DNA from 2 places in the Massilia sp. AB1 genome. Region 2 is predicted to be linked to the other one. Evidence: riboswitches for the same ligand, from Rfam matches in the RefSeq annotation. Region 2 holds a riboswitch; the other holds the start of a gene.

Region 1 (5,878 bases), on a different contig from region 2:
TCGCCGCAGCGGCGGCCCTGCACGCAGGCGTGAACGATCCGCTCGACGTGCTGGCCACTTTCGGCGGCTTCGAGATCGCCATGATGGCCGGCGCCATGCTGAAGGCGGCCGAGATGCGCAAGGTGCTGCTGATCGACGGCTTCATCGTCACCAGCGCCCTGCTGGTCGCCGCGCGCCTGCAGCCGTCCATTCTCGACTACTGTGTGTTCTCGCACTGCTCCGGCGAACACGGGCACGCGCTGATGCTGGAGCAGCTCGGCGCCAAGCCGCTGCTGGACCTGGGGCTGCGCCTGGGCGAAGGCACCGGCAGTGCGCTCGCCCTGCCGCTGCTGCATGCGGCCGCCAACTTCCTGAGCCAGATGGCGACCTTCGCCTCGGCCCAGGTCAGCGAGCGTTCCGCTTAAATGCACCAGCTGCGCCTGTTCTTCATCGCACTGCAGTTCTTCACCCGGCTGCCGATCCCACGCTGGGTCGGCTTCGAAGCCGCGTGGCTGAACCATGCGTCCCGCTACTTCCCGCTGGTCGGGCTGGTCGTGGGCGCCATCGCCGCCGCGGTATATGCGGCGGCGGCCCTGGTCCTGCCCGCGCCGGTGGCGGCCGTGCTCTCGACCGCAGCGACGATCTATATCACCGGCGCTTTCCACGAAGACGGCTTCGCCGACACCTGCGATGGCCTGGGCGGAGGCATGACGCGCGAGCGCGCGCTGGAAATCATGAAGGACTCGCGCGTCGGCGCCTATGGCGCGATCGGCGTCGTGTGCATGCTGCTCGCAAAATGCACGGCCCTGGCGACGCTGCCGCCGGCCAGCGCCATCGCTGCCCTGCTGCTGGCCCATCCGCTCTCGCGCCTGGCCGCGACCTCGCTCATCTGGACCATGGAATACGCGCGCGCCGAAGGCAAGGCCAAGCCGCTCGCCGAGCGCATGAGCGCCGGCGAATTCGCCATCGCCACCGCGACCGTGCTCCTGCCCGCCGCTGCGCTCGTCCTCAACGGCGCGCTCAGTGCGGTCGCCTGCGCCGGCGCCGTGCTGGCGGCAAGCCTCGCCGCGCTCTGGCTGGCCCGCAAATTCGAGCGCCGCCTCGGCGGCTATACCGGCGACTGCCTGGGTGCGGTCCAGCAGCTGTCGGAAGTCGCGATCTACCTCGCCGTGCTGGCCACGCTCGGCCAGGGCGCGCTAGCCTGACATGCGGCTCTACCTCGTGCGCCATCCGCAGCCGGTGGTGGCGCCCGGCCTGTGTTACGGCAGCACGGACCTGCCGGCCCTCGATGCCGGAATCGACAGCGCGCTCGACACGCTGTCGGGACTTGGCCTGTCCGACTTGCCCGTGTATTCAAGCCCGCTGCTGCGCTGCGCCGCACTGGCTCGCCGACTCTCGCCCGCCCCCGTATTCGATGCGCGCCTGGCCGAGATGAACTTCGGCGCCTGGGAGATGCGCAGCTGGGACGACATCCCGCGCGCCGAGGTCGACGCCTGGACGGCCGACCTGCTCTACTACCGCCCCGGCGGCGGCGAAAGCGTCATGGATGTCGCCGCACGCGTCGCTGCTTTCCACGACGAGATCCGCAACGAAGGCATCGAGCAGGCGCTCGTCATCTGCCACGCCGGCGCCATGCGCCTGCTGGCTTCTCTCCACCTCGGCGGCAGCATCGAAGAGGCCGCGCTGCGGGCCGCGCAAGCCCCTCACCGCATCGCCTACGGCGAGCTGCTCGTGCTAAAGAGGTAACAAAACCGTATAATGACGCCGTTTTGGTGCTCGCGCCTGTGTCCACAGGCGCAGTTAAACGGGAAACACGAAGCCTTTCTACAAGGCCAACGTGTGCTGCCCCCGCAACGGTAAGCAAGTGCCGCATTCGATGCGGCGAACCGTCTTCCTCGACCACTGTGCGTTCGCATGGGAAGGTCCGACGGCCACACTTGCCAGCCCGGATACCGGCCAAAAGGTGGGAACGCGTTCGCGCATTCCTGTTCAATCTGGCCCACGGGGACGTCGGCTGGTTGTCCATTGATAGAAACTGTTCATGAACTTTCCTGTAACACGGCAAGCGGCCGCAGTGTCGTTTGCGCTCGCCATTCTTTCGTCTTCCGCTTTCGCCAACGCACCTGCCTTCGACACCGTCGTCGTCACCGCCACCCGCACGCCGCAAAAGGCCGACGACGTCATCGCCGACACCACGGTCATCCACGCCGAAGAGATCACGCGTTCGGGCGCCGGCTCGGTGGCCGACATCCTGCAGCGCCAGCGCGGCATCGAGATCACCCGCAACGGCAGCGCCGGCGCAGCCACCAGCATCTTCCTGCGCGGCGCCAACAGCAACCAGGTGGTGGTCCTGCTCGACGGCGTGCGCGTCGGCTCCGCAAGCACCGGCGCGGCGAGCTGGAACGCGGTGCCGCTGGGCGCCATCGATCGCATCGAGATCGTCTACGGCCCGCTCAGCACCCTGTACGGCGCGGACGCCATCGGCGGTGTGATCCAGATCTTCACCCGCAAGGGCGAAGGCACACCCGTGGCCAGCGCTTCCGCCGGCGCCGGCAGCAACGGCACCCGCCAGCTCGACGCCAGCACCGCCGGCGGCCTGCATGCATTCAGCTACGCCATCGGCGCGGGCTACGAGGAATCCGACGGCTTCTCGGCCACCCGCCCGGGCGCCTTCGGCTTCAACCCCGACGAAGACGGCTACCGCCGCCGCAACCTGAATGGCCGCATGAGCTATACCGTCGCGCCGGGCCACGAGATCGGCGCCCAGCTCCTGGTCAGCCGTTTGCGCGCCCAGTACGACAGCGGCGCCGGCAGCTTCGACACCCACAGCGACCAGGACCTGGACACCGCCGCCCTGTTCATGAGCAACCAGATCCTGCCGAACTGGCGCAGCACCGTGCAGTTCGCGCGCTCGGAAGACAAGCAGCGCAGCGTCAGCAGCGCCGCGGCCACCGGCACCAGCCGGATCGACACCGTGCAGGACGAGTTCAGCTGGCAGAACACGGTCGCACTGGGCCCGGACACGCTGCAGCTGCTGTACAGCCACCGCAAGGAAGAGGTGCCGACGATGCAGCGCAACCGCATCACCAATGCCTATGGGGCGGTGTACTCGGCCAGGCGCGGCAGCCACCTGTTCGATGCGAGCGCGCGCCAGGACCGCTCTTCAGTGTACGGCAACAAGCACACCGGCGCAGCCGGCTACGGCTACGACTTCGGCAACGGCCTGCGCGCCAGCGCCAGCGTCGGCACCAGCTTCCGCGCGCCAACCTTCAACGAGCTGTTCTATCCAGGCTACGGCCTGGAAACCAACCAGCCCGAGAAAGGCCGCAACCACGAACTGGGCCTGCGCTACGCCGGCGGCCGCGTCGAGCTGGACGCGCGCTACTACCGCAATCGCCTGAGCGACATGATCGTCTCGGCCACGCCCTGCCCGTCCCGCGCCGGCAGCTGCGCCTACAACGTCAACGAAGCCCTGTTGGAAGGCGTGAGCGTCGGCGGCAGCACGCGCATCGCCGGCATCAACCTGCGCGGCAGCCTGGATTGGCAGGATCCACGCGACGAAACCACCGGCAAGCGCCTGGCGCGCCGCGCGAAACGGCATGCGAGCTTCGCCGCCGACTACACGGCCGGCACCGTGAAGGCCGGCGCCGAGTGGCAGCTCTCCAGCGGCCGCTTCGACGATGCAGCCAACCTGCGTCCGCTGGGTGGCTATGGCCTGCTCAACCTGTACACTACTTGGCAATTCACCCCGGAACTGTCGCTGCTGGTCAGGCTCAACAACGTCGCGGACAAGCACTACGAGCTCGCGCGTAACTACGGCACCAGCGGCCGCACCTGGTTCGCGGCCCTGCGCTACGGCATGCGCTGACGGGGACAACACAGAGACCTAGCATGCATCCACCCATCCGTCCGCTGCGCCAGCGCGCCCTGCTCATTATCGCCGTCCTGATGGCGGGCGCCGTCGCGAGCCTCCTGTTCGCCGGCATGACCGGGTCGATCCAGGTGCCGCTGGCGGAACTGCCCGAGGCGCTGCGCCAGCTCGCGCATGGCCGCGCCGAGTCGCTGCCTGCCTCGCTGCTGGAACTGCGCGCCGGCCGCGCCCTGACGGCCTTCGTTACCGGCGGCGCGCTGGCCCTGGCGGGGGTGATGATGCAGGCCCTGCTGCGCAATCCGCTGGCCGATCCCTACGTGCTCGGCATCTCGTCCGGCGCGGCGGTGGGCGCGCTGGCGGCGCTGATGATGATGGCCACGGCGGTCATCGTGGACGGCGCGGCCCTGCTGGGCGCGGTGACGGTCTCGATGCTGCTCTACCTGCTGGCCCGGCGCGACCTGCGCGGCGGGCTGGCGGCCGAGGGCGGCGCTTCGATGCTGCTGCTGACCGGCGTGATCCTGTCGGCCCTGTGCAGCGCCCTCGTCACCCTGATGCTGTCGATCGCACCGGAAGGCCGCCTGCGCAGCATGGTGTTCTGGCTCATCGGCGACCTGGCCGGCGCGCCGCTGCGCCTGACGCCCTGGCTGGTGCTGGGCGGCGCGCTGGTGTATGCGATGCGCAGCGCGCGCGCCATGAACGTGGTGGCCCTGCATGCGGAAGCCGCATCGACCCTGGGCGTGCGCGTGGGCGCGCTGCGCAAGGGCCTGTTCTTCGTGTCCGGCCTGCTGACCGCGAGCGCGGTGACCAGCGCCGGCTCGGTGGGTTTTGTCGGATTGATCATTCCGCACGCCTGCCGTTTCGCCTTCGGCCCGGACCACCGCGTGCTCATCCCCGCCGCGGTGCTGACCGGCGGCAGCTTCCTGGTGTTGTGCGATACCCTCGCCCGCACCGTGCTGGCGCCGCAGCAGCTGCCGGTAGGCGCCATCACGGCGCTCATCGGCGCACCGGTCTTCCTCTACCAGCTTCACCGGCTCAGGAAGTGATCATGCTCCGGACCCAAGACCTCCTCCTCAAGGCCGGCAGCCGCACCCTGATCCAGGGGCTGAGCTGGCACGTGGCTCCCGGCGAATGCTGGAGCATCATCGGCCGCAACGGCGCCGGCAAGAGTACCTTGCTGCGCACGCTCGCCGGGCTGCACCGTGCGGACGCGGGAACGGTGAGCATCCGCGGCCGCGAACTATCGGCCTGGAACCCTGCCGAGCTGGCGCGCGAACGCGCTTTCCTGGCCCAGTCGCGCCATGACGCCTTCGCCTACAGCGTAATCGAAACCGTGCTGTCGGCGCGCCATCCCTATCACGCCAACCGCTACTGGGAAGGCAGCGACGACCACCACGCCGCGATGCAGGCCCTGGACGCCATGGAAGTGGCCGACCTGGCCGCGCGCGATGTACGCACCCTGTCCGGGGGCGAGCGCCAGCGCGTGGCCATCGCCGCCATGCTGGCGCAAGAGACGCCGCTGCTGCTGCTCGACGAGCCGGCCAACGCACTCGACCTGGCGCACCAGGTCAGCACCATGGCCCTGTTGTCCCGCTTGTGCAGGGAGCAGGGCAAGACCGTGGTCATGATCGGCCACGACCTCAACCTGGCGCACCGCATCTCCAGCCACGCGCTGCTGCTCATGGGCGACGGACGCTGGCAGGCCGGCGCCGTCGACGCGGCCATGCAGCCGGCGCTGCTGAGCGACTACCTCGGCCATCCGATCGAGATGCTCGAGCATGGCGGCCGCCGCATTTTCATTCCCATCGAGGCAAGCCTATGAACGACATGACCCCAGACGAGATTTCCGCACTCAACGAGCGCCACCGCGCGCGCATGGAGCGCAAGAAGGCGGTCATCGACGCCAAGATCGCGGCGGCCGACAAGGAAATCGGCATCCTGATCGTCAATACCGGCAACGGCAAGGGCAAGAGCTCGAGCGCCTTCGGCATGGTGGCGCGTGCGCTCGGCCACGGCATGAAGGTGGGCGTG
Region 2 (5,878 bases):
GAAGCCGATGTCGAGCGTGGTCGAGGCGCCCGGCGCGACCGCCTGCGGCAGGTCCATGCGCACCACGGTGTGGTCGGTGGCCGGGCCGTTGTCGGGCTGGACGAAGCGCCACGGCACGCTGGCGCCGGCCTGGCGCACGCTGCGCAGGGCGATGTGGCCCCATTCGCCGTCCTTGGTCTCGACCCCGGTACGGAAGCCTTGGCCGCTCTGGCGCTGCTCGGTGAAGAAGGTGCTGCCCGCGCCTTCGAAGGCGTTCATGTACAGGTGCACGTAGACGCTGCGCACGGGAACGGCGCTGCGGTTGCGCCAGGTGAGCTGCTGCTGGCCCGTCACCTGGTGCTTGACCGGATCGAGCGTGGCCTCGATGCGGTACTGGACCACGCGGTCGGACAGGGTGGCCTGCTCGCCGGTGCGGATCCCGCCCCAGGCATCCGGCGCGCTGGGCGTGGTCACGAAGGCGGCGTCGGGGGCGGCGAGGGCGATGCCGTCGAGCGAGGGCGGCGGCGCGGCGGCGGGCGCGCTGGCCTGGACGGTCCAGGCCAGGGCCAGGCCGGCGCTCAGTAAGGCCACGCCCGCCGCTCCGGCGGCCAGCACGGAACGGCTGCGGAAACGAATCTCCATCAGGACTCCTTGTCGTGTAAGGATGAGTTGTGATTGTGGAGTGACTATATCGACAAGCTTGTCGCCGCGCCAAGATTTTCCGACAGAAGGCGCGAAATGGCGCTTGGAAGGCAAAAATGGCGGCTGGGCCTTGCCAGCGTTATAATGCGGCCCGTTCTGGTGCCCGCGTGCGCAATCTGCGCGCGCAGTTAAACGGGAAACACGACGCGATCGCGCTACGCATGATCGCCAGGTGTGCTGCCCCCGCAACGGTCAACAAGCGTCGCCATTCGGCGACAGGCTTCCTCGACAACCACTGTGCATCCTGCATAGGAAGGTGAGGCGGTCCGTCTTGCAAGCCCGGATACCGGCCAGACAGGTGGAAGCGCGTTCGCACGCGGCTTCCGTTGACTCCGGCGTGCGGGGACGCAGGCCGGTGGCTTTTTCGAGAATGCATCCGACATGAATTTTGCTGCTCTACCGCGCAGCGCGCCGGCCATCAAGCCGCTCGCCCTGGCCTGCGCCCTGTCCCTGTCCGTCCTCGCCGCCCAGGCCTGCGCCCAGGACGCCGTTCCCTCCATCGTCGTCACCGGCGCCCGCTTCCCGGTCGACGCCGGGCTGGCCCCGATCGGCGCCACCGTCATCACCGCGGACGAGATCCGCCGCGCCGGCGCCACCGACGTCAACGAAGCGATCCGCAAGGTCGGCGGCGTGTACGGCCGCCAGAGCCTGGACGCCTCGCCCGACTTCGCGCTCGACCTGCGCGGTTTCGGTTCCAACAGCGCCCAGAACCTGGTGGTGATGGTCGACGGCGTGCGCCTGAACGAGAACGAACTGGCCAACACCGTGCTCTCGACGATCCCGGTCGACAGCGTCGAGCGCATCGAGATCACGCGCGGCGGCAGCAGCGTGCTGTACGGCGAAGGCGCGACCGGCGGCGTGATCCACATCATCACCCGCCGCGCCGGCCAGGCCGGCACCCGCGCTTCGGTGTTCGCCGAAGCAGGGCGCTTCGACCACCGCGACCTGCGCGCCTCGCTCAGCCATGGCGCCGGCCCCTGGTCCTTCGACGCGTCCATCGCCGACCGCAGCAGCGACGGCTATCGCCGCAACAGCGATTTCGACCAGACCACCGCCAGCGCCGGCCTGCAATACGCCTGGGACGCGCAAGGCCGCGCCGGCCTGCGCATCGAGAGCGCGCGTTCCGATTCGCGCTTCCCCGGTTCGCTCACGGAAGACGAATACCTGGCCAATCCGCGCCAGAGCCTCACCCTCCGGGACTTCGGCACCCTGGACACCGACCGCATCAGTGCCTACGCCGAGCAGCGCGTGGGCGCCTTCGAGCTGGCCGCCGACCTGTCGCACCGCGAACGCGACCTGAGCGCCAACTACTTCTTCAGCACCACGCTGTCGCGTTCCACCTACGCGTCGGAGCAGACCCAGTTCTCGCCGCGCGTGCGCCACAGCGCCATGCTGGGCGGCCAGCGCAACGAGCTGGTGGCGGGCGTCGACCTGATCCGCTGGGAGCGCCAGGTGAAGTCGGACTTCGGTTCGGGCGACGCGCGCCAGGATTCCAGGGCGATCTACCTGCGCGACGAGCTGCGCTGGAACGCGCCGCACAACGCGCGCCTGGCCGCGGGCGTGCGCCACGAGAAATTCGAGAAGGACGACGTGCTGGGCGCCGCGACCGATAGCCGTTCGCAGTCGCTCAACGCCTGGTCGCTGGAAGGCAGCGTTGACGTGATGCCGGAGGTGACGCTGTTCGCCAAGGCCGGCCGCAGCTACCGCATGCCCAACGCCGACGAGAACGGCCTGCGCTCGAGCGCCGACGTGCTGCAGCCGCAGACCTCGCGCGACCTGGAGCTGGGCGTGACCGCCGGCGGCAAGGAGCGTCAGCTGACGGCGCGCCTGTTCCGCCACCGCCTGCGCAACGAGATCTTCTACGATCCGACCATCGGCTGGGGCGCCAACACCAATCTCGATCCGACCCGCCGCCAGGGCCTGGAAGTGGAAGGGCAGGCCGCCCTCGGCGCGGCATGGCGCCTGACCGGCCAGTGGCAGCGCGTGGACGCCGAGTTCACCGCCGGCCCGAACGCCGGCCGTGAGATGGTGCTGGTGCCGAAGAACGTCGTGAGCGCGCGCCTGGCCTGGGTGCCGGGCGACGGCCAGAGCGCCGACATCGGCGCCCAGTGGGTCGACAGCCAGCGCTACGGCAGCGACTTCACCAACAGCTGCGGCGCGCGCATCCCTTCCTACACGACCGTCGACGCACGCTATGCGCGCCGCATGGGCGCCTGGGAAGTGGCGGTCAGCGGCCTGAACCTGTTCGACCGCGACTACTACAGCAACGCCTTCGGCTGCCGCTCGGGGATCTATCCGAGCGACGGCCGCCAGCTGAAGCTGTCGCTGCGCTACGACTTCTGATGATGAAGTCCCGCCTCCTGCCGCTGCTGGCCTTCGCGGCCGGCAGCGCCCACGCCGCCGTGAGCGTGGTCGACGACGCCGGCCGCAAGGTCGTGCTCGAGCGCCCGGCGCAGCGCGTGATCTCGATGGCGCCCCACGTCACCGAGCTGCTGTTCGCGGCCGGCGGCGGCGGCAAGGTGGTGGGCGCGATGAACTACAGCGACTACCCGCAAGCCGCGCGCAGCCTGCCGCTCGTCGGCAGCAACAGCCAGATCGACATGGAGCGGGTGCTGGCGCTCAAGCCCGACCTGCTGGTGGTCTGGCACAGCGGGAATACCCCGCGCCAGATCGCCCAGCTCGAAAGCCTGGGCGTGCCGATCTTCCGCAGCGAACCGAAGCGCCTGGAGCAGGTGGCCAGCAGCATCGAGCGCCTGGGCGTGCTGCTGGGCGCCGAGGCCAGCGCGCAGGCGGCGGCCGGCGGCTACCGCGCGCGCATCGCCGCGCTGGGCGAACGCTACGGCAAGCGTTCGCCGGTGACCGTGTTCTACCAGGTCTGGGACCAGCCGCTGTACACCCTCAACGACGAGCAGATCGCGAGCGACATCATCCGCCTGTGCGGCGGCCGCAATATCTTCGGCGCCCTCAAGGTGGTGGCGCCCCAGGTGGGCGTCGAGGCGGTGGTGGAGCGCGATCCGGAAGCCATCCTGGCCGGCAAGCGCTACGACCCGGCCAATCCGGGCCTGGCGCTGTGGAAGCCCTTCCAGGGCATGACGGCAGTGAAGCGGGGCAACCTGTTCACGGTCGACGGCGACCTGCTGAGCCGCCCGGGACCACGCACGGCGCAGGGCGCGGCCCAGCTGTGCGAGCAGCTCGAGAGCGCGCGCCAGCGGCGGTAACACTGGCTTAAGGAAGCGTTAAAGAGGTAAGCAAATGCAAAAAGATGGGCTCCATCCTCCTTGGATGAGCCAAAAAAGTGGTAATCTCGCGGTCGTTCGCTCAATCACTTTTAGTGGAAGGATAGTTATGCGCTCTCTGCGTTTTGCCCTCGTTGCCGCCAGCCTGATCGCCGGGTTCGCCAACGCATCGCCGACCGATCCGAAAAACGGCGCCGAATACACCACGCTGTCGGTGCCGCAACCGGTGCAGGCGACGGGCAAGAAGGTCGAGGTCATCGAGTTCTTCGCTTACCACTGCCCGGCATGCAACGCCTTCGAACCGACGCTGAACCAGTGGATCAAGAAGCAGGGCGATAACATCGTCATGCGCCGCATCCACCTGCCGTTCCAGGGCCCGGCCGATCCGGAAGCGCACCTGTTCCTCACGCTGGAAGCCATGGGCAAGCTGGAGGAGTATCATCACAAGGTGTTCCAGGCGGTGCACGTGCAGCGCCAGCGCCTGATGAAGGATGAGGACATCACCGCCTGGGCCGTCAAGAACGGCCTGGACAAGGCGAAATTCATGGAAGCATGGAATTCGTTCGGCGTGCAGACCAAGCTGCGCCGCCTGCCGCAAGTGGCGCAGGGCTATAAGGTCAGCAGCACCCCGACGATCGTGATCGACGGTAAATACGTGCTGTCCCCGGCCACCGTGGGCGAGGCCAACAAGCTTCAGAACATGAACCAGGCGCTCGCCGCCACGGAACAGGTCATGGACGCACTCGTAGCAAAGGCAGCCAAGACGAAATGAGCAGTGACGATGTCGAACGCGAAGTCCTGAAGATGTACGAGGGCTCACGCCCTCGCGAGGAAGAGCTGTTCGAGACAAGTAATTTCAACCACCTCGCGTGGTCGCTGGCGGCGTTCTTCGCGTTCGTCGCCATCTGGCTCGCCATTGCGCTCGTCCATGCCGAGAATCAGCGCTACGCGCTGCTGACCAACAAGTGCCCCGATCCCCTCTTCAAGGGCGGGATCGACAAGGCCTGCCTCGTTACCGTGCACTCGCGCGACCACTGGTGGGAACACCTGTGGTACGGCGTGACGCACGTACGCGCGCGGCCCGAAGACTCCGGCCGGTAATCCTTCCCCAGTTGGCGGCACGCCGCCAACCCTTTTCCTCCCGCTTACTCCTTTAATCCCTTGCCGCCAGGCAGGGCGATGACGAAGCGCGCCCCGCCCAGGGCCGAACTTTCCACCTTGAGCGTGCCGCCGTGCAGGGCCACCGCCTTCTGCGCGATCGACAGGCCGAGCCCGAAGCCGCCGGTGGCGCGGTCGCGGCTGCGGTCGAGCCGGTAGAATGGATCGAAGATCTTGTCGCGCTCTTCCTCGGGAATGCCGGGACCGTCGTCGTCGATGGCGATCTCGACGCCGTCCGCGCGCCGCCGCGCCGACAACAGGATGCGCGCGGCCGCGTACTTCTGGGCATTGCGCAGCAGGTTCCCGATCGCCCGTCCCAGCAGGCGGCCGTCGGCCTCGATGGCGCCCAGGCCGGATTCGAACTCGCAGTCGAGCTTGGCCGAGGCATGGGGCAGGGCGCCGCAGCATTCGTGGAGCAGCTCGTCCAGCGACAGGGTGGCGCTCTGCAGCGTACGCGCGCTGTCGAGCTTGCTCATGTCGAGCAGTTCGCTGACCAGGTTGTTGAGCTCCGCCAGGTCGCCTTCCATGGCGGCGATGCGCTTGCTCAGGTCCGGGTCCTTGGCGCGCGCGTCCAGCAGTTCCAGCGCGAATTCCAGGCGCGCGATGGGCGTGCGCAGCTCGTGCGAGACCGAATTCAGCAGGCTGCGCTGGGCTTCCAGCAGGTCCTCGATGCGGCCCGCCATGTGGTTGATGCGCTCGGCCAGCGGATAGATGGTGGCCGAGGATTTCATGTGGGCGCGCACCGTCAGCTTGCCGCTGCCGAACTCGTCGGCCATGCTGGACAGCGCCTGGAGGCCTTGCCA

Evidence for each region. Region 2 has a riboswitch for cobalamin ahead of J8847_RS01225 (TonB-dependent receptor). Riboswitches for the same ligand answer to the same signal wherever they lie in the genome.
Region 1: it holds a riboswitch for cobalamin, as region 2 does, so the genes downstream of both, J8847_RS22945 (TonB-dependent receptor domain-containing protein) here and J8847_RS01225 (TonB-dependent receptor) in region 2, are expected to answer to the same signal.

Annotation. Positions count from the first base shown of each region.
Region 1 covers NZ_JAGKSG010000072.1:7,952-13,829, reverse strand. Annotated here, with positions in the region: gene cobT (nicotinate-nucleotide--dimethylbenzimidazole phosphoribosyltransferase) at 1-404, shown strand, start outside; gene J8847_RS22955 (adenosylcobinamide-GDP ribazoletransferase) at 405-1,184, shown strand; gene J8847_RS22950 (histidine phosphatase family protein) at 1,186-1,725, shown strand; cobalamin riboswitch at 1,733-1,955, shown strand; gene J8847_RS22945 (TonB-dependent receptor domain-containing protein) at 2,021-3,847, shown strand; gene J8847_RS22940 (iron ABC transporter permease) at 3,871-4,893, shown strand; gene J8847_RS22935 (ABC transporter ATP-binding protein) at 4,896-5,669, shown strand; gene cobO (cob(I)yrinic acid a,c-diamide adenosyltransferase) at 5,666-5,878, shown strand, end outside.
Region 2 covers NZ_JAGKSG010000001.1:267,750-273,627, reverse strand. Annotated here, with positions in the region: gene J8847_RS01230 (M1 family metallopeptidase) at 1-621, opposite strand, end outside; cobalamin riboswitch at 762-991, shown strand; gene J8847_RS01225 (TonB-dependent receptor) at 1,063-3,024, shown strand; gene J8847_RS01220 (cobalamin-binding protein) at 3,027-3,899, shown strand; gene J8847_RS01215 (thiol:disulfide interchange protein DsbA/DsbL) at 4,027-4,689, shown strand; gene J8847_RS01210 (hypothetical protein) at 4,686-5,018, shown strand; gene J8847_RS01205 (ATP-binding protein) at 5,063-5,878, opposite strand, start outside.